DNA from 3 places in the Paenibacillus sp. FSL R7-0272 genome. Region 1 is predicted to be linked to each of the others. Evidence: predicted binding sites of a transcription regulator. Region 1 holds the regulator's gene; each other region holds the start of a gene.

Region 1 (10,336 bases):
CGGGGGTTAGTGTGATAACCTATATGAAATAGTGAGGATACTTGTCCTTTAAAATCTCCTGCTCGTATACTACAAGCCTAAGATGTGCTTCCATAACCTGTGCTGCTTCCTCCGTCTGACGCTCTGTAACCAGCCTCAAAATCTCTTTATGTTGAGAGATAATCACTTCAAGATTCGAGTCTTCTGCTAACCGGAGTAGTCGTAATCGATTAAACGGCATGTTCAACTGTCGCAACATTTTCCACGTCCGTAGCTTTCCAGTGCCCTGAAACAAAATCTGGTGGAATTCCTCATCCAATTCGAACAGTCGATAGAAGTTCTTTTTCCCAATACACACTTCCTGCATGGCAATGTTGGTTTCTAATTTGAACATGTACTCTTCAGGAAACGAAGTACAGGCTAACATGACAATTTCCTTCTCCATCTTCTCGCGCATAAACCTGCCTTCTTCCACATGCTCCAGGTTAATATGCGAAACAATCGTGCCACTCTGTGGAATGATATCCAGTAGTTCTTCTTCGGCAAGCTTCATAAAAGCTTCTCGTACCGGTGTGCGGCTCACCTGTAATTCATCTGCGATCTCTTTTTCGGAAATTTTGGTACCTGGTTCAAGCTCCAGATGAAGAATTCGTTCTTTGAGCAAATTATAAGAATACGCCCTGGTAGAGCCTCTTGTTTTCTGATTAAATGCCATGCCTTGACCTCTTTCTCTCAGCCATATTCCTTTCATATTAGCACAAACTACCGATTCACTTAAATAACTTTAGCGAAACGGTAGCTCGGCTTCAGATCTTACAAATTACTTTTTGTTTTCCTTATACGTCTTATAAGTGTCGTTCGCCATCTTCACATAATTGGACAAACCCTGACTCTCCAGCTCTTTTAGGAATGTATCATACTCGGATAACTTCCGTTCACCTATAATAAACTTCAACGTATTCTGGTCTGTGTAGTCTTTGAGCGGCGTGCTCATCAGTGTTACACGTTCACGATCTTCGGAAGAATAAGGGATAGGTGGTTCAGCCGGAATCACTTCCTTTGTCTCTTTCATATTTTTCTGGAACTCAAGTTCTTCTTCGCTAAACATGGATTGAAGCAGGTCTGTTGTTCCACCGTAAGCAAATACACCACCAGAGAATCCGAAGTCAACGCGAAGGTCTTTCGTACCCTTAGGGTTCAAACCATTGTAATTAATATCATCTACTAACTTGCGTTTGCCACCTTCTTTAGTGTACGTCTCGTTCTCTACACCCCACTTCGCAAATTCCTGTCCCTCATCACTGTAATACAACCAGTCGATAAATTGTAAAATCGCTTTGAAATTGTCACTATCTTTAATCTTCCCGGAAATCATCACACCGTTTTCGAGTCTGGAACCCGACATCAGCTGCCCTTTCGGCCCTCCCGGAACTGTGATCTTAGCAATCGAGAATTTCCCTTCACCCAACGTTTTATTCATATCATTTCGATGCAGTACAAGTGTCTGTGAGTTACCGTTAATAATAAATGATTTACCCGAAACGAACTTTTGAGTAGCTTGATCATCGTCTTGCGTAAAGCTTTCCTTATCAAGGAGTCCTTCTGCAACCATTTTGTTAAAAAACGTCAGCAATTCTTTGTACTCTGGCGTCGTTGCCGTGGCAACAAATTCATCCTGGTCGGCTTTGTAGGTCAAGCCATTTCCATATCCCCATCCAGCCTTAGTCCCAAAACCCGTAGCTGCAATGCCAAGTGTACTGTTGAATTTGAAACGGTCTGAAAATGGAATGGAGTCCGGATAGATTTCTTTTAATTTTTTGGCTGCGGTATAGAGTTCATCCCAAGTTGTAGGAATGGCAATATTATTTTCTTTAAAAATGTCTGTTCTTATGATCAGTGTATAATCAGGCCATACTTCCTCATGTAATCCTGGTAAAACATAATACTTACCGTCCTCCTGACGCAGTCCTTCAAGTTCAGGTTCGAGTTTCCACTTTTCAATTTTGTCCTTGAAGTTTGGCATCAAATCAATGTAATCACTGATCGGCAGAATCGCTCCAGAAGATACAAAAGCAGATTCTTCACCCGGATAAGTCTTTGGAATAACGAGCGGAGCATCGCCAGAACTGATTAACAGCGATCGCTTCTGTGGATAGTCACTCATCGGCACGATGGTTGGCTCCAACGTAACTCCTGTCATCTCCGATATTTTTTTGAATAACAGCCAGTCTTTTTTATAAGGATACGTCGGATGATCACTATACAAAATAGAAAGATTAAATGGTTCCGTCGCTTTGAATGTTTCGCCCACTTTATAACTCTCCATGGCTGATTTCGTGCCCACTTCGGTAACATCTGGGCCAGTCCCGGCACCACTGCTACAAGCAGCAAGTACAGCAGACATTGTCATTGCCAGAATCATCTTGCTAATCCGTTTACGAGGCTTTCTTTTCAATCCATTCATCCCCTTTTGTTTAGTTTCCAAACCTATGTGTGCAAAGGTTACTGCTTAACAGAACCCAACATGATACCCGTTACAAAATATCGCTGTACAAATGGATAGATGGTTAATATAGGCAGGATCGTTAACACCATCGTTACCGATTTGATGTTAGCAGCAATCTGAGTGAGATTGTCCGCAGAGGTCGCTCCCGCAGTGGCACCACTCGTTGCCCCGGCAATCATATTACGCAAATAGATCGTGACCGGAAACAGCTCTTTTTTGTCCAAATACAAAAAGGCAGGGAACCAGGAGTTCCAATGTCCAACAGCGTAGAACAGCACCATCGTGGCCATGACCGCTTTACTGAGAGGCAAAATGATACGAAGCAAAATACCGTACGTGTTTAACCCGTCAATTGATGCTGCTTCCTCTAACTCTTCTGGCATGTTCTCAAAAAAGGATTTCATGATGAGCATGTTATATATGCTGATTGCACCTGGGACAACCAGTGCCCACATGGTGTTATTAAAACCAAGGGAATTAATGAGTACGTAGTTAGGAATCAGACCCCCGCTGAAAAACATCGTAAACACGGCAAACATGGTCAGAAATTTACGTCCCATCAATCTTTTTTTAGACAATGCATAAGCAAAAATCGTCGTCATAAACATTGAGATTAAAGTTCCCACCACAGTGTAAATGATCGTATTTTTATAGTTCAACCAGAACATGTTGTCCTTTGAAATGGTTTTATACGTATCCACATTGAACCCTCTCGGGAACAAACTTACCTTGCCTGAATTGATGTACGCTTCACTACTGAAGGATTGGGCAACAACGTTAAGGAAGGGATAAAGTGTTATAAAAACGATAAACAGCAAGAAAGTGACATTGAACACTTTAAATACCTTGTATGATCTTGATTCCTGCATGGTGCTCCTCCTTTACCATAAACTTCGTTGTGTCAGTTTGCGTGAGATTGCGTTTACAGAGAAAACCAGAGTCAGCCCAATAATCGATTCAAACAAACCAATTGCTGTGGCATAACTGAAGTTGCTGGATTCAAGACCTACACGATATAAATAAGTCGATATTACATCTGAAGTCTCATAAATAAGCGGATTGTACAAAAGTAAGATTTTTTCGAAACCTACAGCCAGGAAGTTCCCCATGTTCAAAATTAGTAACGTGACAATCGTTGGCAAGATGCCTGGAATCGTTACGTGAATGGTTTGCTTCCAGCGATTCGCTCCATCAATACGAGCTGCTTCATACAAAGAATCATCAATCGTAGTTAGAGCTGCCAGATATAGAATGGCTCCCCAACCCATCCCCTGCCAGATTTCAGAAGAGATATAAATGGTTCTGAACCACTCTGCTCTCTGCATGAATGGAATGTTATCTCCTGTAAAAAAAGCAACAAGACCGTTAATTGATCCGTTCACTGCCGTTAATTGCAGAATCATACCGGCTACGATAACAATCGATAGAAAGTGAGGCAGATACGACGCTGTTTGCACAAATTTTTTAAATCGTTTGCTCTTCACCTCGTTAAGCATCAGTGCGAAAATAATCGGCACGGGAAACGTAAATAACAACGCAAGCCCGCCGAGCATAAGTGTGTTACTGAAAACTCGCCAGAATGTTGGGTCCTCAATGAACATTTTGAAGTACCTTAGCCCAACCCAGGTTTCTCCAAAAATACTGCCACCCGGGACAAATCGTCTAAAAGCGATAATATTACCTAACATCGGACCATATTTGAAAATAATCAGATAAATGATGGGAAGAACGAGTAGCGAGTACAACTGCCAATCTTTACGAATCAATATGGCAGCTGTTCGCAACTTGCTTTCTTTACGTGAAGATATCATCGGTATCGTTGCCTTAGATGTTTCTGACTCCATGTGTCATTCACTCCGATCCATAACTTGATTAAGAAAGATACTTTAATCGTTGTTGACAAGTCTTCTCTCTCCTCGTGTTGTAGAGGATACCTGTCTATTCGATTCACCTCCACTACAAAATCAAAAATGTAAACGGTATCAATTTGGAATATATGTACATCCAATCATATGCAAACGTGTGAAACCTGACTGAGCATGCATTGCTTGAATGTCGTTGAATTGATCAGTCATTCTATAAAGCGCTTACAAAATAGTGATTAAATCATTCGCCTTTTTCTTCTTTCATTCATCTGAAAATGTACTTGTAGTTTGATCAGTGAATGGTCTCGAAATATTGTAGAAATAAAAACTAGTCATACTAGTATGTTAGTTGTATTCTAAAGCAGCTTTTTTTTAATTTCAATAACTTTTCATTAAAAATTTAAATAATCGCCCCTAACAATGCATTAAAAACACTCTTACATGGAATGCATTAAAACAAAAAAACATTGGTTACGATACATGAACAAACGATCATTCATGTCATAACCAATGTTAAATGAACAGCTATTTGGACGAAGATTTTATGTCATCTATGATTTTAAAAGTTTGCAATAAGCCCCTCTAATTCAGACAAATGTTTAATCTCGTGGTTCGGTGAATAACTTTCATTATTTGTTTTGTTCTCCCGGTTAATCCATACTGCACGAATACCTGAAGACAACGCACCACGAATATCTGTTGTTAACTTATCGCCTACCATCATACTTTCTTCTGGTTGAACACCCAGTCTACTTAGAGCGTGCTCAAAAATGGATGGATCTGGCTTACCTTTACCAAAGCTACCTGAGATAATAATCTCATCAAAGAAAGGAGATAACTCCGGAACACCATCAAGTTTCTCTTGCTGTAAAGCAGGACATCCATTAGTCAAAAGCAACAATCTGTACTTTCCTTGCAAATGACGCAACGTATCCATCGTTTCTTCATATACATGAGGTCTCGATCTACGTTCTGCACCAAACTGTGAGGCCAGGCGCTCTGCAAGCTCTTCTTGATCGACACCCAGCTTTAGTAAACCGCGGCGCCAAGACTCCTTGCGATAAATTGGAGCCAATTGTTCAAGCTGACGAAATTCCGGTTGTTCTCCTGCCGTAAAGTTCGCCCAAAGTCCTTCAAAAGGGTTAATTCCAATCATTTTGGTAAAAGGAAACGTTTCGTAAGATTCATATAGTTCACGCGCTTCATTACGAACAGCCTCTTCGAGTGCCTCAGCATTAACACCTGTTTCTGCTGCTGCAATCAGACAAGTTTCATGAAAGGCTTCTCGAACACTCCGTTCGTCCCATAATAAAGTATCATCCAGGTCAAACATAATCGCTTTTAACGCCATTCCGATCATCTGCCCCTTTACACGTTAATTACTTATCAATCGTTTCTACGGTAATCTGGTGTGCTTTTGCAAATTTCAGCAACCGCTCGGTAATCGCTTCTGTATCGTAACGATTTAACAACTTGGTGAAAACCCATCTTTTTCCACGACTGTTGTGCTCAATAACAACAGTGCCTGGCTCAAAACGGAATTTGATAATATCGTCAACCCCGATCGATCGTTCACGATTCCCCTTCGTTGTGATGATTCGATTACTGCTAATTTTAACGTAAGGACGGCGTAGCATAAAAATGACAGCCAAAAATACATAGAGCAACATTGTGACCCAATCCCAGGTTGTCATCGGTGCTTTCACTAAAAAAGTACTCATGAACAGATACAAAAACGCCAAACCAATTAAAAAGATAGGGAACAAAAGGCTTCTGCCTTTGTAAATATCCTCACCTGGATTTCCTGTGATTGGTTGACCGCTTTTTTTACGTTGCTGATTCAATTGCTTCGAATTTTTCCGAACCGTTCTCTCGAACGAACGCCGTGACATGTGAATCCCCCTTATGTGTCTTGTATCGGCTTACATAATTATACTGCAAACCGATGTTCCCCCTTATAGTAAGCATCCCCAGCTAACATGAAGAAACCTAAATATCATAACGATATGTTTAGGTTTCGTAAATTAATGTTTGAGTTTGCCTTGGTGGCCTTGGCCCTTGTCGTCGTCAACAATCTCAATTGAATCGAGTTGCTGTCTGAAGTTGCTACGAATGTTACCCAGGTAAATTTCTCTCAATTTGGCACGTTCAGCAAGTTCTTCCTCTGATAGTCCAATGGATTTCTGCTTGCGAGCCAATTCGTTAATACGTGCTACCAGACTATCTATATCCAAGCTTGTCCCCTCCAAAAATACAAAGTCATATTAACTTTGACATGAGAAAGGCGGCTTGTCAAGTTAGTACGCGCCAACCTGTATAGATGCGCACTCTATTTAACAAACTGAGGTAATATTAGAACTTGTCCTGTCTGGATTGTTGCTGATTCAATTTGATTCACTTTTTTGATTGCTTCTATATATACACGTGTATCCATCGACGTTGGTTTATGTTCCAAAGAAATACTCCACAATGTTTCTCCCTGTGATACAGCAATTTTACCGCCAGGTAGTAGATCATTCTCGTTACCAGCAAAGACAGTTAGCACTGTACTACATCCAATAAATATAATTAATGAAGCAATTGCCAGCTTAATCAATCCCTTAGAGAACTTAAGACGTGTCACGAACGTTCTGAATTGCCCTATATTAGACTTTACAGCTTCTGAATTTACTGGTTTATAAATACTCTGATACGTAGAATATCTCATTTGCCCCCGCCTCCAAACGTTTGTTCCTATCTCTTGGAATCAATATAACACGAACATTTGTTTTGTTCAAGACTTTTTTAGAACAATTGTTCGCTCTTTTTTCGACATTAAAACATCTTTTTTCGTATTAAAAATTCTCGTAAAAGAACAATTAAATTCTCTTTTCCAAAAAACTAATGAGTCTGAATCGAAAAAAATATAGAAATAATATGATTTCTTTAGAACTTATGTTTGTACGAACGGAGGTTCTATGTTATAATTTTCCCAAACGTTACTAAAATGGGGTTGATACGGTATGTCGAAGATATCCAGCAGGCAACAGGCTATCCTGGAGTTTATACGAAATGAAGTCCGTTTGAAGGGGTATCCTCCTTCCGTAAGAGAAATTGGTGAAGCCGTTGGACTGGCTTCCAGTTCCACAGTACATGGACATTTGGATCGTTTGGAGAAGAAAGGGTTAATTAGACGTGACCCAACCAAACCAAGAGCGATTGAATTGTTAAGCCAGGAAGAGTCTGAGCATTCTCATCAGTTCGCCCACAGCGTTGCACGAATTCCTGTCGTGGGTAAAGTAACAGCTGGTGTGCCGATTACGGCAACAGAAAATATTGAAGACTACTTCCCACTTCCTACACATTATGTAGGGGAACAGAAAGTATTTATGCTTTCCGTTGTTGGGGACAGTATGATTGAAGCTGGTATTGTTAATGGAGACTATGTAATCGTTCGTCAGCAGCAAACCGCTGATAATGGTGACATTGTCGTTGCCATGACTGAGGACGATGAAGCAACAGTGAAGACTTTTTATAAGGAAAAGGATCACATTCGCCTTCAACCGGAAAATGCTACATTAGAACCGTTGCGGTTAAAACACGTTAGTATTCTTGGCAAGGTCATTGGTCTTTTCCGCGATATTCATTAATGCATATTGGTTTATTAAATTGCTAATACGTTCTACCTGATAGAATCCGAAAGAGGTTGCCCTGATCAACAGGACAACCTCTTTCTTTTGGTTTAATAGTTGCAGTCATATCATTTACTTACAAACTACTCTAATAAGTGAATGCGTAAGTGAATGCGCTGAGCAAGAGATTATTTAGTGCGTTTAAGAATGCTTTTGTGATGTGAGAATACTTCAAAGCTTTGTTGTCCATGGTAAGAACCCATGCCACTCTCTCCCACACCCCCAAATGGCAAATAATGCGAGGTCATGTGAGATAGCGTCTCATTAATACAGCCTCCACCAAAAGAAACCTGATTCAATACCTGCTCCTGTAAAGCTTCATTTTCAGTAAATAAATACAAAGCGAGTGGTTTAGGCCGACGAACGATTTCATCGAGCATTGGATTCAAATCACGATACCTAAATACGGGCAGAATAGGTCCAAAGATCTCTTCCTGCATTACTGGTGAGTCCCAATCAATATCGCTAAGAACTGTCGGTTCAATCATAAGCTGATCCCGATTCGCACGCCCTCCCATTAAAGTCTTGCCATTCGTAAGAAAAGCGGTCAAACGATCAAAGTTACGCGTGTTAACGATATGAGGAAAATCCTTATTTTGCATCACATCATCCCCAAATTTATCGCGAACCTCGGCTCTGATTTCCTCGATGAGTTGATCATGTACCTGTTCATCTACTAATAAATAGTCCGGTGCAACACAGGTTTGACCTGCATTCAGAAATTTACCGCGCACAAGACGTTGTGCTGCCAGCTTCAGATCAGCATCCTGATGCACAATGGCCGGACTTTTACCGCCTAACTCTAACGTCACTGGAGTTAAGTGCTCTGCTGCAGCTTTCATGACAATACGACCAACCCCTGTACTGCCTGTAAAAAAAATATAATCGAATTTCTCATTAAGCAATGCTGTACTCGTTTCAACCTCTCCTTCCATAACAGCAATGTACTCCTCAGGATATATGTCCTGAATAAGATCGTTGATTAAACGAGACGTCGCTGGTGTAAGCTCAGAAGGTTTGATCACAGCACAGTTCCCTGCAGCAATTGCACCGATTAGCGGCCCAAACGCCAGTTGGAACGGATAATTCCAAGGCGCGATAATCAGAGCAACTCCATAAGGCTCAGGGTAAATCGTACTAACCGCGTCTGGCATTGCAGAGCTCGTTGGAACGTTACGTGGTGTAGCCCATTCACGCAGATGTTCCAGCGTGTAATCCAATTCACCCAATACAATGCGAATCTCCGACCCATATCCTTCAGCCTCTGATTTATTGAGATCAGCACGAAGCGCATCCAGAATACGTTGCTGGTACTTCTCGATCCCTTCTCTCAAGTTTTGCAAAGCCTGAATCCGATACTCCACTGGTTTAGTCTGTCCTGTATTAAAAAACGTACGTTGTGTAGTCACAAGTTGTTTCGCTTGTTGTTCCAAAAATATCATCTCCAATTAATTTCTAAAAATTATATTGCCCAAAATCAAATTAATTATATCTTTAATATATGAAACTATCAACATACATTTGAAACAGGACAGATGTTAAAAAGACAAAGTAAGTGGAAAGCATGACGTATACTTCTTTATTTTTTCAGCGATTGCTTGTATGTTCTTAACTCTTTTATGAATTTTTCAGATATTGAATTTATCATATTTCTGACTCTCCATGTTCTTATTTGAGTTTAGTTTTCATTTAGAGATTTCACAATTATATAACTATTTACTTTGCACAAATATAAATCATACCTTCTAACTTATGTAATGCAGAAGCTTGACACATTGATTTTTGAATTTCTTATTTTCTCTTCATATATGTTTGGATGTGATATGAGGATAAATATAGTAAACCATGTGACAAATGTTATTATTTTACATTGAGTAATATGGTATTTTCAGAGAGTAAAGTTTCATAAATTCATTACAAATCTTAGGAGGTATTTGTATGAAAAAGAAAATGTATTCACTTGGAGCTTTAACTGTTATTGTGGCAATCGTCGCTGTTCCAACATCATTTGCTGCCGCTTCACCCTCTTCTCAAGATTCATTAACTTCACAAAGTATTACGATTCAGGCAACCCAGAAATATGTAAGATACTCAGACGTTAACAATAAATATGGAAATGCAAGTTATGTTCCACAGACCTACACTTATGCTGATGGCGTTTGGTATGGAAGACTAACATTAACATCTACTACCTATTCAAACGGATTATATTACGGAAACTATGAGGGTTACGTAACTAAGATGGAATAATTTATTCTTTTAGAATGAATTCATGAGCATAATAAAAGGGAGCGAAGATTTCATGATAAAGAAAT
Region 2 (10,336 bases), 730 kb from region 1:
TCTGTCTCTCCGACCATCTCTCGAATACGCCCTGCGATGGCGCGCGCTTCCAATTGAGCCGTTTCGAGTTCGGCACTCTCCAGTTCTGCAACTGCGGTTGCATCCACACCGTCTTCCGTACCTTCCGATACATCGATTCCGCTGCCTTGGCGATCAATTAACACAAGCTCAGGTGTGTAGGCCTCACTTCCAAGTGTATCTGTTGGAAAGGAAGCCCCGTAAGCCAGCTGAGCCCGTTCATCATAAGGGATCTCAGCGACCCCTTCATTCATCAACTGTCTGAATATAACGTTGACGGAATGCACCACTTCGGCACGACTACGGAAATTGCGGGCAAGGTCGATTCGTTTCCCTGTTCCCGTTGCTATACCCGTTCTTGTACCACTCTCTTCGTTATCACCTGTATCCACATGAACACTCGGAGTGTAGTTACGATATTTGTTCATGAACAGACCAGGTTCAGCCAAGCGGAAACGGTATATGCTCTGTTTAACATCACCAACCATAAATCGATTACCTGGATTTTCTCTGGAGATTAGCCTAACGATATCCTCCTGAACCGTGTTGGTATCCTGGTATTCGTCGAGCAACACTTCATCAAAACGTGCACGATATTCCATCGCCGCATCTGACGGCATTGAATGTTCAGGGGTCGAATCCTCATGGCGCAAAATGTGCAGACAATAGTGCTCCAGATCGTTAAAATCAACTTGTCCGCGTTCCTGCTTCGCCTGAAGATACCGTTCGCCAAAGGCGCTAACCAGACGGGAAAGCTCCCGCATCAGCGGCGCAGCCTGTTCCAGCTCCTGCCAAAAAGTGAATGCACTCCTGCCAAAAAGTGAACCTTTCAGGTCAGCGACAGCCTTTTTGGCCGTTTCCCGCAACTCCTTCACCTGTTCCTGTAGCCCAGGATCGGTCTGATCTTTTTTACAAGGCTTCAATTTGCCGAATGCAGCTGGCTGGAACACCTCAGGCAACCTATCCCAAGGCATGACCTCAACAGCGGATAAAAGCTCTTCAACCATCGCCAAATCCTCTTTGAGTGTCTCCGCATAAGGTGCAGGACCCTCCGGTTGCAACGAAATCTGAATCCCTTGACGCAACAAACCCGCCGCCCCGCTTAAAGCGAGAGCCGCATCCCGTAAAATGCTCTGTACCCATGCAGATTGCCCCAGTGCCTCTACACTTTCCACCTGAAAAGCTTCAGCCATCTCCATCAGCCAGTGATCTGGCCAGGAATGGCTTCGCGAGAAATCGTATAAACGCTGTACTAGCCGGTGCATTGCATCATCATTTCGCTCTCCACTGAACCAGTCCACCAGTTCGCGAAACGTACTGCCCTCGTCTTCTTCGCCATACTTTTCTTCAAACAACTCCTCCAGCAATTCCTGACGAAGCATCTCAGCCTCATTTTCATTCAGAATTCGAAAAGCCGGATTTAGCGGAATCTGCTGATAATACCTGCGAATGACTTCCATACAGAAGGAGTGCAGCGTTGTAATGGATGCTCGTCCAAGCAACGACAACTGCCTGCGCAAATACTCCTCCTCCGGTTGCTCCTCAAGCGCACGCTCCAGCGCTTCGCGAATACGCTGTTTCATCTCGGCCGCCGCCGCCTTCGTGAACGTGGCTACCAGCAAGCGGTCCACGCTGAATCCTTGGGAAGGGTCTGCGATTTTGCGAATAATCCGCTCCACCAGAACAGCCGTTTTTCCCGATCCTGCAGCCGCGGCGACCAGAATATCTTCTCCATGTTCAGCAATGGCGCTCCACTGATCATCACTCCAGAAGCTGCCTTCCGGTTTAGGCATATGCATCATAACGTTTCCCCTTCCTTGCTGTGAGACAACATATCCCAAACTTGCTGTTTGCCCGGTTTGGACAGCAGTTTATAGTCGTTCCCCTCAATATTTTCATCAAACTGACAGAGTGATTTGTATGAACAGAACGTACAGGCGATCTCCTGCTGTATCCGATACGGTTCAATGGCTGTATCTCCATCTGTAATACGAGTTCCAATCTCTCGAATATTGCCGCGAACAGCAGCAAGCAGCGTATCCCATTGTTCTGGCGTCGCGACAGCAGCACTGCTATAAAAGCTGCCATCTGCTTTTAATGCCACCGGAATAATGGCGGAATGTCCTTTATCAAGGGTATTATCCATTTGAGCAACAGCATCACGGTCAGCGAGCAGCAAACCCTTCATTTTAAAACGTTTCAGAAGTTCTTGTTCTGCCTGTTCCGATGTCATGCCGTTTGCGGATTGCAATAGTGGATTATGCACATGGAAATAGAGGGTGCCTCCTGGCATCGCCGTTTCTCCTAACCACTCTTCAGCAGCGCTAAGCAACACCTCCAGATAGGTGAGCATTTGCAACGATAGCCCGTAGTAGACTTCATGAAGCTTGAGATCGGTCTGACTTGATTTGTAGTCAATTACTCTTAACAACAGACCGTTCTCTCCTTCAGCGACATCAACACGGTCAATCCGGCCGACAATCTCCAGCACACAGCCGTTCTCAAGTTCAAAACGCAACGGCGGCAAAGGTTTCCCTGGACCAAAATCCAGCTCCAAGCCAATCGGTTCAAAACTACCTCGTCTGGACTGTTCGCCCAAAATAACGGATGCCCGGCTGACGATATCTTTTAATTTGCGGAAGATATACCCATAACGCTTTGTGCTAAGCAAAATTTCTCCTTGGAGTTGCGGAGCGATCTGCTCCACCGTCTGCTCGGCTTCCTGGCGACATTGTTCGGGTGTCAGACTGCCCCAGCTCCGATTTTCCTCACGCAGGCGCATCGCCAGTTGACTCAGTGCAGCATGGAATAGTTGCCCGATATCCGGAGCTTGGAGGCGATATAATTGCCGATCCTTCAGCTTCAGTCCATGTGATGCAAAATGAGAGAATGGACAGGCTACAAACCGCTCCATCCGTGAAACACTCGTTCTCACCTCCGTACCGTACAGCCTGCGGCTGGTCGAAGTATCCAGTCGCCGCGCACGGTTACGATAAAAGACAGAACCCAGCAACCGCTCCAGCTGAGGACGACTCGCTTCCCGGTTCACATGCCAATTGTAGACGGCCCACCATATTTCAGGAATGTCTTCTCCTCTACGCCATCTGCGCAACTGTCCAATCAGCATGGAGAGGCTTTGTTCTGGATGAATCGCGTAAGAGAGGTGCACGGATTCCAGATCCGAGACGGGCGGCTGAGCAAGCAAAGGCTGCTCTTGCAATCCAAACATTTTGCGTACATGGCGCACAATCTCGGAAGGGAGTAATGACTTACCCTCATCATCTGCGACAGGATAGCTCAGCCATAACTGCTTGCTGGCAGCGGTCAGAGCGGTATAGATGAGAAAACGTTCATCCAGCATCAGTCTCGTTGCACCAGGTCCCAGACCCATACCTCTCTCGGTCAGCAACAATCTTTCCTGCTCCGTTAGTACTCCGTTGTCCTGAGGGATCGCTGGCAATTCCCCATCAACCGCCCCAAGAATAAATACATATTTCATATCACGCAGACGAGTACGATCCATCGAACCAAACAGCACCTGGTCAAGGGCCGGGGGAACAAGCCCCAGCTTGAGCTCAGTCAGTCCTGTCTCCATCATGCCCGCAAACAAAGTGATGTCCAGGCGTTCATTGCCCATCATATCGACCATCTGGTCAAGAAGATCCAACACGGCCCCCCACATTTGACGATGCTCTCTAGAACGCTCCGGGTCTCCCTGTGCCTTGGCTTCAGCAGACATCTGATCCAGCTTATGCGCAATATCTGCATCCTCTAACAGTCTGAATAATGCCTCACACTGAGCAGTAGCCGTTTTTGCTTTTTTCATTCGTTTCTCAAACGTGCCGAGTGCCGACGTAATCAAGGTTCTGCAGCTTTCCATCAGCGATAACACAGCATCTCGTCCCCGGCTTCGTTCTTCCTGTGCATTATCCTCCAGTGAGGGACTCGGCACATATTTCCACGGCTTTCCATCGTTCCACCGATATCCATGAATACCGCAAGCAAGCACATAGTTCTCCAGCTGATCCATATCCTCACGCGTGATGGAACCATCAAGCGGAAGCAACAGATCCGTCTTGACACAGCGAAAAACATCCTCATAACGCCAGTTACGGCGGACGATATCTAATGCAGCACGAATAAATTCGGATAATGGATGATGTAACTCACTTCGTCTTCGGTCCAGAAAGACCGGAACATCATAATCCCTGAATAACGGTTCCGCAATATCAGCATAGGTCTCCAATCCGCGAACCAATACCGCCATATCCCGATATCTTGCTCCTTCTTCTTGGGTTAGGCGACGCATCTCACGTAGTGCACCCTCCAGCTCTGCCCGGCGATTCTCCGCAGCCATCAAGCGTATACCTGAATCCTCACCCTGACTTCTCCAGCGAATACGCCGATCAAAACCGGCCTCCAGATGGGCAAGCCCTGGCCGCTCCTTGAATCTCGGCAAGACTTCATCATGGAGAACAGTTGTATCGGCAGACACACCCAAATGTTCAGCCATTCCTTTGAGACGCACATATGCACTTGCCGTTGGATAAAATAATTCAAGTTCCCCAGGGAGCACACCTTGTTCGTACGTGCGATCAAGCGTCAGGGAAATCGTTACAGACGAAGCTTGTAACATGAGCTGTCCTATTACACTCATCTCCTGCGGAGTGAATCCATGGAATCCGTCAATCCAGACCTCGGCCCCCTGCAACCATGTACTTTCTGGCAAACGACCTGTCAGTTCATTCAATGTATCTTCATCATCTATATATAAATCCGCCAATTCCTTCTCATAATCATGGTAGATCAGATTCAAATCATGGAGCTTATCCTCCAAAATAGATGAGGCCGATGCGATGCTCCATGTTGCAAGCCCTTCTTCGAGTGCCGAAGCATGAACTTCATAACGTTTAAACTCACTATATAAATTAGTCAATTCCCCGATAAAGCCAAGCTGGCTTCCCGAAGCAGCAAACAGTCTCAGTTCTTCTTTCCTACGCTGAATGACTTTATATAAAAGCATCTTTTTGCCCTCGGCTCCGATCGGAACGCGAGCAGAACCGCCAGCCTCCTGCATAACGCGATAAGCCAGACGACGAAATCCAAGAACTTCGGCACGCATCGTACCTTTGATATCTCCCGAAGATACCAGCGCCTGCTCTGTCCGGAACGAGCTTTGTTCGGGAACGAGTAAAATCAACGGTTTTCCTTGGGGCTCCTGCCTAAGCAGAAATGTGATTTCTCGGGTAATCAGTGTGCTCTTACCACTGCCTGCCCGGCCAATAACAAAGCGTACGGACATGTGTCATCCTCCAAACTGCACGTACAAGATTTTAATTTCCAGTATACCATACCTTCTCCGCTTCGGAACATACGTTTGCCATGATCCACCAAATAAGAATACAATATGGCTATTAAAAAGAGCCGCCGCCTGTTCATTACAGCCAGCAGCTCCCTATGGATTTACGTTTATTACCAAACTCGGTGACAGATACGCCTAGTATTTGTTTTCAAGTTTACAATTTCGTTAAATGAATTCATGCTCTACAGCCTTCTGTAAGGCCTCGAAAAAATCCCGGTTTCTCTGGCTATATCCAGGCTTATTCAAAATCTCAAATGTACGTTCGATCCCCTTTTGCACTAATGCCTGATCATTGGTTAGTAATCCGTAGCTTAAAATCGTTACGCAACAGTTAAAAAGATCACCCGTAGGCCAGTGATGCGGTCGTTTGGTCAAATATTCATCAACAGCAACAGCTTGATCCATGCGCGGCAGCAAATACTTGCTTTCAGCTTCCTTGAACCTGTCTGCTGTTTGCTGAGCAGCTTCTTGTATATTTTCAGAGGAAACAAGAACAGAATGTTTTTGCTGTGTATACCTTTCAACACTATTGCCGAAGCCGACTGGAGCATTTGAGATCAACGTTATTTGATGCTTTTCAAGAAAAGTACGTAAACGTTCAGTGGCAGCTTCATAACGGCAGGCCATGACTGTAAACACAGCATACGGAGGTTTTGAATGAGTCAGATGACTATGTAAGCTCCAAACAATGCCCGGCTTGACATTTTTCTTGAACGCATAGTCCGTCGGGCTAGAATCAGGCTCTCTATATTCCACATACCCCTCTGGTGCAATGAATTTCCCTAATTCAGTATAAAACTGTTTTCGAATTCCCTCTTTTAGATTACGCATGTCAATATACGCCTGCCACGTCTATCATTACGCGTCTCAAATAACATACCCGTAACCATAGCGAGCAGACCTCCTCCTTTTTTCAAACTAAATCCTGCGGTTGCCAACCTAGATATAAATGAGTCGGGATGAAGTCTGAACACTGTATCCTTTTCAATCAATAATATAAGTTGTTCGCCAAGAGCAAGCTCTTCCTCATAAATAAAATACCCTATAAGATGGACTTTTTAAAGTGTCTATCTCACAGGGTACATGTGTCATTCTATAAATAGAGTATTCTTAATTTTTTTTGCTTCTCACTTCAAAAATAGCGAATTTCAGGTAATGACCTTCATCTACGCCCAAAATTTGCGGGTGATCCTTACCGGCTGCTTTCCAGTCGATTAAACGTAATACCTTACCTGCATCTTCAGCTGCATCCGCAATCGTTTCCAGGAAGAGGTCAGGACGCATGTGGAAGGAACAGCTTGCGGTTACCAAATATCCACCGTCGTTGACCAATTTCATGCCCTGCAAGTTGATATCCTTGTAGCCGCGGCATGCCCCTTTGACAGCTGATTTTGTTTTGGCAAAGGCAGGTGGATCAAGGATAACGACATCAAACGTTTTTCCAGCACTGGACAACGCTTTGGAAGTATCTACCTTTTGCTCAGATGCTCGTGCTCGCGCATTGCGCTCATCAAGTCCTTTGACTTGCTCACGCAGATATTGAAAGGCGTCGGCTACCACGAATTCGACCCGATCTGTGAATCCATTTAGCTCCACATTCGTTCGCGCACTCTCGATCGCATGCTCGGAAATATCAAGGCAGGTTACTTTTTTCGCTCCATATTTGCACGCATTCAGCGTAAAGCTGCCGGTATGAGAGAAACATTCAAGCACGGTGGCACCGTCCCAATACGGAAAAGTAACCACTTTGCCACCCTTGTTCACAGGCAACAGCTGTTCTGTTCCTTCATGCTCGACCTGTTGCACGGTGATGCCGCTTTTGTACCCCCAGCCTTTCATCAATGGTTCAATGGCAGCCCGGTTTTCACGCTGGTCGAAGAAGTAACCTGTTTTCTGTCCTTCCACGATATCCACCTTGATAAGTAGCCCATTTTCGGTCACAGTCACATGACGCGGGCATTCCCCATAGAGTGGTCCTTTGATCTGCTCCAGGCCTTCCAGTTCACGGATCGATACATCACTGCGCTCATAGATACCTTCCGGCTGCATCACTTCAATGAGAGCCTGGACAATCGCTTCACGACAACGATCCATACCCAGTGTAAGAATCTGCACAACTAAAGTACTACCAAAACGATCAACGATCAATCCAGGTAGGAAATCAGCTTCACCATAAACAAGACGGTAGGCTTCGCCATCCTGAATGAAGCGTTCCCGGTGACGCAGACAATCATGGAAACGAGCCGCAAAAAAGGCGGTATCCATCTGTTCAAACTCCAAAGGCTGGTACGAGACTACACGAACGGTAATCTGGGAAGCCGGATTATAATAACCTGTCGCCAAATAGCGGCCTTGATGATTCAGTACATTGACGATATCGCCCGGTTCCGGGTTGCCGTCTACGGATGCAATTTCATTATTAAAAATCCAGGGATGCGCATGTTCCAGCCGCTTTTTGCGGCTTCGTTCCAGTGTAACGGATGGCAAGATTGATCCACTTCCTTTAGTTTAATAGTCGAAAAGATAGGTTTTAGCAGACCGCTCCGGGGGCGAATTGATCCTATGATCGCTGTTGTCCTCGGATTTTTTGGATTCCCTTCCTTCAAAGGGAAAATCCGATGTCAAAGGCGAGCGCTTCGCTTCTTCGGATTCAATTTCGTCCCCTCCGCTACGTTTGCCGAATCACCGTATCTTTTGAATTGGGGCTGGTAATTTTCTGACGCTCCGGGGACGAATTGATTCTACGATCGCTGTTGTCCTCGGATTTTTCTGATTCCCTTCTCCAAAGGGAAAATCCGATGTCAAGCCTATGCTTCCGATGTAGCTTTCTTTCAGAAAGCTCTCAGGCGAGCGCTTCGCTTCTTCGAATTCATTTCGTTCCCTCCGCTACGTTTGCCGAATCACCGTATCTTTTGTATGGGGGATGGCAGTTTCAATTCCTCTTGTGCTTGTCATGCTTGTCTCTGCTTCCTCATAGGATAAGTGATAAGGAATGGGACGGGAGGAATGATTCGGAATGTTCAGAGAAGTAATTCTGCCTCTGTTATATGGGCTTATAATCTTTTTTGGCGGTATGAAGCTGATGGAGACAGCGCTACAGCGCATGGCGGGACCGATGCTGGCAGGCTGGTTAAACCGAGCCACTTCTGCCCCATGGAAGGGCATGGCATTCAGTGCAGGCGCGACCGCTCTACTACAGAGCAGCACCGCGGTAACGGTACTCACCATAGGACTAGCTAATGCGCGCTTAATTACCTACGGACGCACACTCGGCATTATCTTGGGAACCAATGTTGGAACTTGCTTAACGACAGAGCTTGTCGGTCTGCAGATCGGACGTGCCTCACTGCCGTTGTTGCTTATATCCCTAACAGGCTGGGCTATTTTTGTTGTCCTAGGTGAACGCAACCAGATTGCTCCTGAACGTACTCGCCGTACTTTAGCGACGATCCAATTCAACTTTCTTGCAGCAGCAGGTTTTGCTCTCGTCATGACGGGCATTCAAGTCATGCAATCCATCGCCGTTCCACTTCGGAGCATGGGTGTATTCCAATGGTTTCTGGAGCGTTCGACCGATAGCCTATGGTGGGGTTTTCTTGCCGGTGCGTGCCTGACTGCGCTGATTCACAGCAGTGCCGCAGTTATCAGCATGGCGATTACACTGGCAGCGACAGGCGTGCTACCTGTAGAGATCGGCATCGCCATTGTGATCGGGTCTAACGTCGGGACCTGTATCACCGCTATTATTGCAGCCGCGGGCGGAGCTTCCGCAGGCAAATTTGTAGCAGCCTCCCATGTTGTACTCAACATTGCGGGAGCACTGCTGTTTATGCCGCTGATTGGCCAGCTGCATGCAGCGTCAGCCTGGCTGTCAGCGGACCACGGGGCACAGATTGCGCATGCCCAGACCCTTTTTAACATCATCAGTTCATTGCTGGCTTTACCGTTCTGTTACTTGCCCATCTGGCACAAAAAAACACCTGTGCTTGCCCCGTCGGCAAAGAAACCTGTCGCTTAATAAGTCCTCACGATATCCGCATTATTGGCGACAGAACGTGTAGGTCAGTAGACCATCATTCAAACGTAATGTCATGCTGTTTTATACGTTAATGCCCAGTTTGTTCAGGCCAATGCGCAAAATGTCATCGTTATTATCGTATCCATCCTGCCGCTGTTTGGACCATGCCTCTTCCGGAGCATACCAATCCACACCTTTAATCTCTTTGATCTGAGGCTGCAAGTCACCACTTTCTGCTGCCACAAGGTAATAGTGCACTTCTTTGTCCACTGGACCAAACTCGGCATGCTGGTACGTATAGGCAATGATATTAATAGGCTCCACAATGCGGCCCACCATACCCGTTTCTTCCAAAATTTCTCGGAGCGCCGTCTGTTCGATCGTTTCTCCATCTTCCATTTTGCCCTTGGCAAGTGTCGTTTTACCATAACGGTCTACGATGAGCTGGATTTGAATCTGGCCATCCTCAGTTGTTCTGTATACAACGCCGCCTGCTGAAATTTCTTTTTTGTTCATAATGTTTTCCCCCATCTGACTTCAATTTCTTTTCTTGGCAAAGAAGGACCTCATCTCCTCGGGTATTTTCCCCAAGGAAATGAAATCCTTGTACATAGCGCCTGAATTACATCGCGGCGGGTTTCACATTCTCTTCCAGTACACGAACCAGCGTGCCTTGGCTTTCATTGGCACCGGCTTCAGTCAACTTCACGCGGCACACTTTACCTACCATATCCGGCGTTCCATCAAACACCAGTTGAATGTAGTTGTCACTGTATCCGTGCAACTTGCCACTGCCTTCGCGGCCTTTTGCTTCACCTTCAGGAATAACCTCGAGCACTTGTCCAACGAATTTCTCAGCATACTCCAGTTGCATCTGCTCGGACAGTTCAATCAGCTCATGCACACGTGCATTTTTGATTTCGTCATCCACTTGGTCC
Region 3 (10,336 bases), 1.2 Mb from region 1:
TGAACCGCCTCTGCCAGTGTACTCAGGTCATTTTTACTTATATCCGGCCTTTTCGTTGTACTGCAACGCTATAGACCGTGTGAAATCATTAGTCAATGATTTCAGCAGTGTCGCCATTGCGAGCGCCTGCTGCATTAGCTTCATCTGTATCGATGTGCATATCCAGTGCAAAGGAATCAGATACACGAGCCAGTACATTTTCAAGTACCAGACCACGATCCCCACCCAAGCGAACTTTCAACATTTGTTTGTCTTCAATGCCCCATTTTGCTGCATCGGACGTATGGAAGTGGATGTGACGAGCCGCAACGATAACACCTTTGTCAATCGTTACTTCGCCAGCTGGACCTTTGATTGTGATTCCAGGTGTACCTTCGATGCTACCAGATTCACGCACAGGTGCTTTTACACCGATCGCAAAAGAATCCGTCATGGAGATTTCCAATTGTGTTTCTGGACGAACAGGTCCGAGGATACGCACTTTATCAAACTGTCCTTTGGAACCAATGACCGCTACGGTTTCATTGGCAGCGTATTGTCCGGGCTGGGACAAAGGTTTAAATTCAGTCAGTTCATAACCTTTGCCGAACAAAATGTCAACGTGCTCTTGGGATACATGAATGTGACGGGCGGATACGCCCACAGGTACTGTTTTACTCATCGTAAATTCACTCCTTGTTTATCTATGGCCTTTAGACAGGCTCTTAACAATCCAAGTGGTATTATACTCCTTTTTACTGTGAAATGAAAACAAACTGATGAAAATTCATGAAATACACTTATTTTCGCTAATTCATTTCCATTTTGGGACTCTTATTTTGAAAAAAGTGAGATTTATTACATCCTCTTTCTTTTACTTGCATGCACTAGTCCACCCTCTGGCAAGTGTTCCCCGAGATAACGTATTGCATTCCCCCATAACCAACCATGCACTAGTGCTTCGTCATAATGCTTCAACAGTATTTCTGTCAGCTTTGGATAACATCCAGCATGCTCCAAATCCTGAATTTTGGTTGAGATCCCGTCAAAATCTGATCCCATCATCAGATGATGAGCCCCGCCTAGCGAACAGATCTGTTCGATGTGTGGTAGCAAGTCCTCTATTCGCACTTCATCCGCTTCTTTGACAAACCAGGGTACAAACGTCAGGCCAACACGTCCATCTCTCGCAACTATGGCCTGAATCTGGTCATCCTTCAAGTTACGTATATGCGGACATACGTTATAGCTGTTAGAATGCGAGGCTATGAAAGGACGTTCGCTCAGATCGGCCAGTTCCCAGAACCCCTTTTCCGATAAATGAGACACATCCAAGAGCATCCCCATCTGATTACAGAGACGCACCAGTTCCTTGCCTTTCTCTGTCAGACCCGCCCCCCGCTTTTCCATAATGCCGTCCGCAGCCCAATTCGCATGATTCCATGTAAGACCAACGACGCGTACCCCCATCTGAAAACACAATTCCAGATAAAACAAGTTTCCTTCCAGCCCATCGACACCCTCCAATGTGATTAGGCCCCATGGAGCGGTTTCCACTTTCGTTCGCAAGTTTGCTACCTGTTCACGCCAAAGCAGTGTCTTGACCCCTCCAGAGCGCTGTGCGCTATGCTCTACCTTTTTGCGGTACAACTCCAGCTGTCCCATCACATGTTCAAACTTGCCTCTGCCCAGCACTTCGGGTAAATAAATCGCTAATGCCTGCAGCTGAACACCACCTTCTTGCATGCGTTCCAGATTGACATCCAGTTCGGAAGCCTTCTCAAAAGAAAGTTCAGGTTTCATCAGCAGTTTACTCAATGCATCACAATGAAAATCAGCGATACGCTGGCCTGTTCTCGACATAGCCCACCCTCCCCATAAAGTATAATTACCCATTTTCGCTCGATTCTTTTGTAAAATAACGCAAAAAAACCTGTCTACTTTATTCGTAAACAGGCTCATGCGTACGTTCAACTCATGTATTATCTGGGCTCCACAATCAGCTTAATGGCCGTTCGGTCCTCACCGTCAATCACAATGTCTGTAAAAGCTGGAATACAAATCAGGTCAACTCCGCTTGGTGCTACAAATCCCCGGGCAATCGCTACCGCTTTAATGGCTTGGTTCAGTGCTCCTGCTCCAATTGCCTGCAGTTCAGCATTTCCACGTTCACGAAGAACTCCTGCAAGAGCGCCGGCTACAGAGTTAGGATTGGACTTTGCTGAAACTTTTAATACATCCATGGTAAGTACCTCCCTGGGAATGTTGAAAGTTTGTTTCCACTTACTAGATGTTATTCGCGGGAGGAAAAAAAATTCCTTCTTTTTAGCAGGGTTTCCGGGCAAAATGGGACAATACCCTTATTCCATGCGCCACTCATCTTCCATTAAACGTATTTTCTCAATCCGCGTAGCCGCACCAGTTTCTTCGTCAATATCCACGATTACGCCATGAAAATGCCATTTGCCGTCATCTACGACAAATCTCACTGGAAGCTGGGTGTAAAATTTACGTAGCACCGCATCACGCTCCATGCCCAGAATGCCGTCACGCGGTCCTACCATACCCGCATCTGTCAAATATGCCGTACCTCCAGGCAAAATACGTTCGTCGTTGCTTTGTACATGCGTATGCGTACCTACAACGAAGGATGCGCGTCCATCGAGATGCCAGCCCATCGCAATCTTCTCAGACGTTGCTTCCGCGTGCATATCCACAAGAATACATTTATAGTCTCTCCGTAGCTCGTCCACAATCTCATCCGCTGCGCGAAACGGGCAATCAATCGCAGGCAAGAAGGTTCTGCCTTGCAGGTTCACGATCGCAAGTTCTTTCCCTTCCCCCTTAACTACGGTATACCCACGTCCAGGTGTACCTGGTGGAAAGTTCGCTGGTCTGATCATACGTGGTTCATCATCTATAAAATCAAAAATATCCTTATTGTCCCAAGTATGGTTGCCAAGCGTAATGCCATGCACGCCCCAGTTAAAAAACTCATTGGCAATTGCACCTGTAATGCCGCGTCCTGCTGCAGCATTCTCACCATTGACAATGATCACATGGGGTTTATATTTCGATTTCAGGTATGGTAAGTTCTCCTTAAGCGCTTTGCGCCCTACGTTTCCTACGATGTCCCCAATAAACAAAACTTTCATGATTTGTTGCCTCCTCAATTCCTACATGGCTTATCAACAGGAAAAGTGGCCCACTGAAGCGGCCACTTTTCCAAAATACTCTATTTTGCGTATTCAACCGCCCGGGTTTCCCGGATCACGGTGACTTTGATATGACCTGGATAATCAAGTTCATTCTCGATCATCTTCGTGATGTCACGAGCGAGGCGGAAAGCTTCAGCATCATCGATCTTCTCAGGCTGCACCATGACGCGAACTTCGCGTCCAGCCTGGATGGCGTACGATTTCTCGACACCTTCGAAAGATTCCGAGATTTCTTCCAGCTTCTCTAGTCGTTTGATGTATGTCTCCAATGTTTCGCGGCGTGCACCTGGACGAGCTGCGGACAGCGCATCAGCTGCACCCACCAGCATCGCAATAACTGAAGTTGCTTCGCAGTCCCCGTGATGGGAAGCGATACTGTTGATAACCACTGGGTGTTCCTTGTATTTCTTCGCCAGCTCCACGCCAATTTCAACGTGTGATCCTTCCACTTCGTGATCCAGCGCTTTACCGATGTCATGCAACAAACCTGCACGTCTTGCCAAAGTTACGTCTTCTCCAAGTTCTCCAGCCATTAGTCCTGCCAAATAAGCAACTTCCATCGAATGTTTCAGGACGTTCTGACCGTAACTTGTGCGGAACTTCAGGCGGCCCAGAATTTTGATGAGATCTGGGTGCAGACCATGCACGCCCACTTCAAAGGTAGCTTGTTCACCGTATTCACGGATACGCTCATCCACTTCTTTACGTGATTTCTCCACCATTTCTTCAATACGTGCCGGGTGAATCCGTCCATCCGCCACCAGTTTTTCCAGTGCCGTCCGGGCGATCTCACGGCGAATCGGGTCAAAGCCCGACAGAATAACAGCTTCTGGCGTATCATCGATAATGAGGTCAATCCCGGTAAGGGTTTCAAGCGCACGGATGTTACGTCCTTCACGACCGATAATCCGGCCTTTCATTTCTTCATTAGGCAGCGTTACAACGGATACCGTTGTCTCCGCTACATGGTCAGCCGCACAACGTTGGATGGCGAGTGTAATGATCTCGCGGGACTTTTTGTCCGCTTCTTCCTTCGCTTGCTGTTCAATGTCCTTGATCATTTGAGCCGTCTCATGACGAACTTCCTGTTCTACGTTGGACAGTATGATACTGCGTGCGTCTTCCATCGTGAGATTGGAGATTCGTTCAAGCTCCGTCACCTGGTTTTTGTAGATCATTTCGATCTGTTGCTGTGTTTCATCGATACGTTTCTCTTTGTTAGCCACTTGCTCTTCTTTACGTTCGAGTGATTCCAATTTTTTATCCAGCGACTCTTCTTTTTGCAACAATCGTCTCTCTTGTCGTTGAATTTCGTTCCGACGTTCACGAGTGTCCTTTTCAGCTTCGGCGCGAATGCGATGAATCTCATCCTTCGCTTCCAGCACCGTTTCTTTCTTCAGTGCCTCTGCCTCTTTTTTCGCGTTCTCCACGATTTGTACGGCAGCTTGTTCCGCACTAGAGATTTTAGCCTCTGCAAGAGATTTGCGAATAAAATATCCGACTCCGAACCCAATAACGAGCGCGGCCACAACGAGAATGATCGTGATAGCAATATCCATACTGTTCACCTCCTCGTTGGTTCCTCCAAGGCACTCCTTGGGTCAACTTTTCTGTTTTCATGCCTTACATATGTTTGGGAATAACGAATACTCACGGCGATCCCCCGCCGATTTTCATTTCACATGTACATGATTACATGTACTATCCACTGTTTCCAGTGAACCCATAATCAGGAATGGACTAAATCTGAAGAAACCGAAACCGCTTTTTTGGAAGGAAAAAGGGTTGTCCATTTCTTACAGACTCATGTCCATTTTAGTATTTGACGAAAGAAATTGTCAAGAGAATGCAGTATTGTTAGTCTCCTCGTCTAGTCCCATAACAATGCTTCATCCTCTTTGGCATCTTCTGCCCCATCCTCTTCCATTAAACGATTCATGACTCGGCGCACCAGATCCATGCTAAAACCGCGTCGCATCAAGTACGGGAACGTTTTACGTTTCTTCTCCTGCACGTCTCCTCGAACTTGTTTCCACTTCTTACGGCCAGCTGTTAATGCCGTGTCGAATTCTGCATCTGCACTAACATCATCCAGTACCTCCGCAATAAGTTCATTTGTAATTCCTTTTTGACGCAATTCTTGCCTTATCCACAGTTTTCCCTTCCGCTGTCCCTCCATACGCTGTCTTGTCCATTCCTTGGCAAACAGGTCATCATCGACAAGCTTTTCTTGCTCCAGCCGATCGAGGACCTCTTCAATAATCGGTGCCGCGAACTCCTTTTGCTTTAACTTTTGCCGCAATTCATGACGTGTCCGCTGCTTAAACTCCAAAAAACGTAACGATTGCACGTACGTCCTCTGGCGTTCATCCGCAATAATGATTTCCTCCAGATCTTTCTTCATAAAAATGTTGCCACGTGTCATCCTGTACTTAATCATCACATCTTCCAGAACCGTAAGCGAATAGTGACCAAATGAAATCCGGTAGCGTGCTTCACGACTCTTCGTCCGCTCTACTCTGGTGATGATAAGTTCTTCATCGTCTGGAAATTGGGAGAACCCATTTAATTCTGCTGCTTCTTGCAATTCTTCGTCATCATCATGCACATTATATTCTTGCTCCTTTTGGCGATATTTCACTATGATCTTCACGCTCCCCTTTGTTTAGGTTACAGATGGCATAGATGCTAACAGCCCCTGTCCGGAATGGACAGAGGCTGTTAGCTGGCGAGAAACAATCCTATTTAGCTTCATAAGCATTAGCACCCGCTTATTACAGGTTTTAGGACGTCAGAATACAAAGTGCCTTCCCCTGTAGAGAAAGATTACTCATTAATTTCGAATAATTCCTGTTCTTCAGCCGCTTCTTTTTCTTGCTCTTCACTCGATGGAGCAGGAACAGCCGTTGTCAAATTGCTGGCTTCACGAATTTTCTGCTCAATCACATCAGCAATTTCTTTATGTTCTTTCATAAACTGCTTCGCGTTCTCACGGCCTTGCCCTAAACGTTCACCTTCATACGAATACCAAGCACCGCTTTTGTTGACGATATCCAGCTCTGTACCGATATCGATGATACTTCCCTCTTTGGAAATACCTTCACCATACATAATGTCAACTTCCGCTTGTTTGAACGGAGGTGCCACTTTATTTTTAACAACTTTAATACGGGTACGGTTACCTGTAATGTCATTTCCCGATTTGATACTCTCAATACGGCGTACATCTAGACGAACCGTGGAATAGAACTTTAATGCGCGGCCACCTGGTGTCGTTTCCGGGTTACCAAACATAACACCAACTTTTTCACGAAGCTGGTTGATGAAGATGGCAATCGTTTTAGACTTACTGATTGCACCGGACAATTTACGGAGTGCCTGAGACATCAAACGAGCCTGCAGACCAACGTGAGAATCTCCCATCTCTCCTTCAATCTCCGCTTTTGGTACAAGCGCTGCTACCGAGTCAATAACAATGATGTCTACTGCACCACTGCGTACAAGAGCCTCGGCGATTTCCAATCCTTGCTCACCTGTATCCGGTTGTGACAAGAGCAATTCATCAATGTTAACGCCCAGTTTGCTTGCATAATTCGGATCAAGCGCATGCTCAGCATCGATAAACGCAGCTTGTCCACCTACACGTTGGACTTCAGCAATGGCATGCAATGCCACAGTTGTTTTACCTGAAGATTCAGGTCCATATATTTCAACAATACGGCCTTTCGGCAAGCCGCCTGTTCCTAATGCAATATCCAAAGCCAAAGATCCGCTGGGAATTATTTCCACATTCATATGAGTTGACTCACCCAATTTCATGATGGAACCTTTACCAAATTGCTTCTCTATTTGACGGAGCGCCATATCAAGCGCGGCACGACGGTCTGACAATAAACTCACACCCTTTACTGTTTATAATATAATGATACCTTGTTTTAACTCGTTTGCCAAGCTTTTTTTCGAACATACATTCGTTTTTTTGTTCAGGCCGAGGCGCCTCTTCCTCATAGAAATCGATGAAAAAACAGAAAAAGAACCGTAAACAAGGCTGTAAAGCCACATTTTACGGTTCTTCCGTCTACAATCATTATACTTCCTCAATTATGCAAATGCAATCTGCCTGCGTAATCATCAATCAATAGCGACTAACTTTTGCCATAACCGATACAGAATGGCCTTTGCCGAGCGAATGCGAACCGTTTCCCGGTTACCGTTAATCCGGAGTTCATGAATCTCCGTATCCTTCCCACGCTCAGCCAAAGCGATAAACACGAGGCCTGGTGGTTTACGTTCCGAATATCCCGGACCGGCTACTCCGGTAATCGCCAATCCAAAATCAGCATCCCCGATCATACGGATCTGCTCTGCAAGCACTTTTGCCACCTCTGGGCTAACGGCACCTGGTGCATCTTCACCCTCCAGGTAACTGTGAGGCACATTTAACAGCTTTTCTTTGATCTCATTAGAGTAGCATACAATGCCACCTTTTAACATCGAGGCACTTCCAGGCACCGAAGTTAAGCTCTGCATCACAAGCCCTCCTGTGCAGCTTTCAGCCGCGCTCAGAGTCAGCCCCATATCAGACATCATTGTAACAATCGTGTACTCTATAGGCACATCCTCGTTAGCGTAGAGATGTTCAGATAAACGCTCACGAATCTGCACTTCCATCGCATCCAGCTTTAGCTTGGCTTCTCCTTCGCTCGGAGCCTTGGTAGAAACACGTACGGTTACTTCTCCCTCACTCGCGTAAGGAGCAATCGTAGGGTCTGTCTGTCCGTCAATCAAGTCAAGCAAACGGTCCTCCAGAGCAGATTCTCCAATGCCTGCGAATTTCAACATTCGTGAATAAATCGGCATTTCTTCTGTAAGAGCATGCTGAAGCAACCAAGGTTTGACCTCCTGCTCGAACATTGGAATCAATTCTTTAGGTGGCCCAGGCATAACAACATAATATTTATCGTTATCCGCAATCGCGTTTCCGGCAGCAAGTCCGGTTTCATTCGCCAGAGGGGTTCCACCCTCAAGCACAATGGCTTGGCGCCGATTATTTTCCGTCATTTCCACATTCCGATCGCGGAAGAAACCTTCAATTTTATCCATAGCCATACGGTCAATATGCAACTTCCGATTCAACACTGCAGCCAGTGCGTCTTTAGTCAAATCATCCTGCGTTGGACCGATGCCTCCAGAAAATAAAATAATGTCTGCACGGCCCTGCGCGATGCGTATCGCTTCACTAAGCCGATTCTGATTATCGCCAACTACCGTTTGAAAATATACGTCAATCCCCATTGCAGCAAGTTCACGGGAAAGGTATCTGGCATTGGTATTTACGATCTGTCCCAGTAGTAACTCTGTCCCAACTGCAATAATCTCTGCCTTCATTTTGGCTTCCTCCTGTACATATGTGGAGTAGTCAAAGGGCAATAGGATGAGTTCCTATTGCCCTTTGACCCAATGAGTCTTTCATCATTACCCGATTCAGCTTAAATCATTACGCTTTTGATAAATGAAGCAAGTTTTTGTTTTTGATAAAGTAGTCAATTCCAGACCAGATGGTGATCAAAGCCGCTACATATACCGCAATTTCATCGACATGAATACCCGTGTATGAGAAGGGGAAATTGTTCAGCAGTAGCAAAACAATGGCTACAATCTGTACTACTGTTTTCAGTTTACCCCAAGCACTCGCAGCTACAACCGAACCGTCCAACAAGGCAATCTGACGTAGGCCGGTCACGGCAAATTCACGGCTGATAATAACGACTGCAATCCATGAATCCAGCTTACCCATTTGAACCAATGAAATCAAAACAGCGGTAACCAGAAGCTTGTCTGCCAGAGGATCAAGCAGTTTGCCCAGATTGGTGACCATATTGTTTTTCCTTGCAAGATAGCCGTCTATTCCATCCGTGCTTGCAGCAACGATAAAAATAAAAGCAGCAATTAACTGATTATACGGAAGCGTAAAGCTCCCGAGATGTAACGGCTCTGGATAAAACGGAAAATCCACGAGCAGAAACACCATCAAAAAAGGGATTAAGCAAATTCGTGCAAGCGTAATCCGGTTGGGTAAATTCACAAGACGCCCTCCCTTTGTATCCTCCATTACTTCAAACAATCATCTTACATTCCGTATTCATCATCTGAAGCAAGAAATGAACGATTGAAACGTCGACTTATATTTACATAAAAGCCTATGTAGAAACGCAAAAAATAAAGTCTACCGCTCAAACGCAAAACTGCTTTTAAACGCTCCGGTGACTTCCAGAAGTGTACTGCTTTTCACAAAGTCAGCTAACGATGAAGACTGGACTTGATGCATGACTGCCAGCAATGCACATTCAGTATAATATACGTACCAATACAGTGTCAAAAAGACATTTCTGTACAAGAATTTTATTTAAAATTAGTATATTGCAGATCCAGTGGCAAGTTAGCTCCATTAAGAAGTTGCATAACGGCTTGCAGATCATTTTTGCTCTTACCTGTCACCCGAAGCTGGTCTCCCTGAATCTGACTCTTCACCTTCAGTTTGGAATCACGGATGAGGATATTGATTTTTTTAGCCACATCTTGATCAATGCCCTGCTTGAAATTCAAACGCTGGCGAACAGTACCGGAAGAAGCTGGCTCCACTTTCCCGTAATCCATATTTTTCAGCGGAAGCCCACGCTTTGCCATTTTGGATTGTAAAACTTCAATAACCGCTTTTAATTTGGTCTCATCATCAGACACAATCGTAAGAGCATCCTTATCCAGTTTCAAGCTACTTTTACTGCCCTTGAAATCATAACGAGCACCAATTTCTTTTTCCGTTTGCGTAACGGCATTGGTCAATTCTTGCAAGTCCATTTTGGACACAATATCAAATGAATTTTCTGAACTCAAACCAAGTCACCCTTTCAATTAATCATATGTTCTGTAACATTATAGAGTAAACTTCAAGCAAAAGTCTAATTTTAGTCATGTTTACTCATAGAAAAAAGCATTTTTGGAGTACCATTCGGTCACCAAAAATGCTTGCTGGTCGAGCTACCTTAATACCGGCTACGGTTAGGCTGTCTGAACATATCGAGCACACCGAGCACGATATGCGCAAGTCCAAAGCCCAATATTCCGTAACCCCAGGCATT

What was found. Region 1 encodes LexA, which represses DNA repair genes until DNA is damaged. Its sites were predicted from a motif close to CGAACATATGTTCG; they were not measured.
Region 2: the regulator LexA is predicted to act here: its motif matches at 5,385-5,398, upstream of addB (helicase-exonuclease AddAB subunit AddB).
Region 3: the regulator LexA is predicted to act here: its motif matches at 7,158-7,171, upstream of recA (recombinase RecA).

Annotation. Positions count from the first base shown of each region.
Region 1 covers NZ_CP150221.1:3,739,779-3,750,114, forward strand. Annotated here, with positions in the region: gene MKY23_RS16505 (GntR family transcriptional regulator) at 20-694, opposite strand; gene MKY23_RS16510 (extracellular solute-binding protein) at 800-2,434, opposite strand; gene MKY23_RS16515 (carbohydrate ABC transporter permease) at 2,482-3,354, opposite strand; gene MKY23_RS16520 (ABC transporter permease subunit) at 3,367-4,296, opposite strand; gene MKY23_RS16525 (HAD family hydrolase) at 4,910-5,701, opposite strand; gene MKY23_RS16530 (hypothetical protein) at 5,730-6,242, opposite strand; gene MKY23_RS16535 (DUF896 domain-containing protein) at 6,375-6,584, opposite strand; gene MKY23_RS16540 (LysM peptidoglycan-binding domain-containing protein) at 6,680-7,057, opposite strand; gene lexA (transcriptional repressor LexA) at 7,353-7,979, shown strand; gene MKY23_RS16550 (aldehyde dehydrogenase) at 8,150-9,454, opposite strand; gene MKY23_RS16555 (hypothetical protein) at 9,960-10,271, shown strand; gene MKY23_RS16560 (hypothetical protein) at 10,324-10,336, shown strand, end outside.
Region 2 covers NZ_CP150221.1:4,467,110-4,477,445, forward strand. Annotated here, with positions in the region: gene addA (helicase-exonuclease AddAB subunit AddA) at 1-1,820, opposite strand, end outside; gene addB (helicase-exonuclease AddAB subunit AddB) at 1,817-5,320, opposite strand; gene MKY23_RS19875 (hypothetical protein) at 5,546-6,211, opposite strand; gene MKY23_RS19880 (class I SAM-dependent rRNA methyltransferase) at 6,491-7,867, opposite strand; gene MKY23_RS19885 (Na/Pi symporter) at 8,397-9,398, shown strand; gene MKY23_RS19890 (NUDIX domain-containing protein) at 9,480-9,914, opposite strand; gene mtaB (tRNA (N(6)-L-threonylcarbamoyladenosine(37)-C(2))-methylthiotransferase MtaB) at 10,021-10,336, opposite strand, start outside.
Region 3 covers NZ_CP150221.1:2,558,761-2,569,096, reverse strand. Annotated here, with positions in the region: gene MKY23_RS11435 (phosphate propanoyltransferase) at 89-661, opposite strand; gene MKY23_RS11430 (dipeptidase) at 838-1,842, opposite strand; gene MKY23_RS11425 (stage V sporulation protein S) at 1,962-2,222, opposite strand; gene MKY23_RS11420 (TIGR00282 family metallophosphoesterase) at 2,340-3,134, opposite strand; gene rny (ribonuclease Y) at 3,215-4,756, opposite strand; gene MKY23_RS11410 (RecX family transcriptional regulator) at 5,068-5,805, opposite strand; gene recA (recombinase RecA) at 6,024-7,088, opposite strand; gene MKY23_RS11400 (competence/damage-inducible protein A) at 7,329-8,585, opposite strand; gene pgsA (CDP-diacylglycerol--glycerol-3-phosphate 3-phosphatidyltransferase) at 8,695-9,282, opposite strand; gene MKY23_RS11390 (YajQ family cyclic di-GMP-binding protein) at 9,600-10,091, opposite strand; gene MKY23_RS11385 (hypothetical protein) at 10,241-10,336, opposite strand, start outside.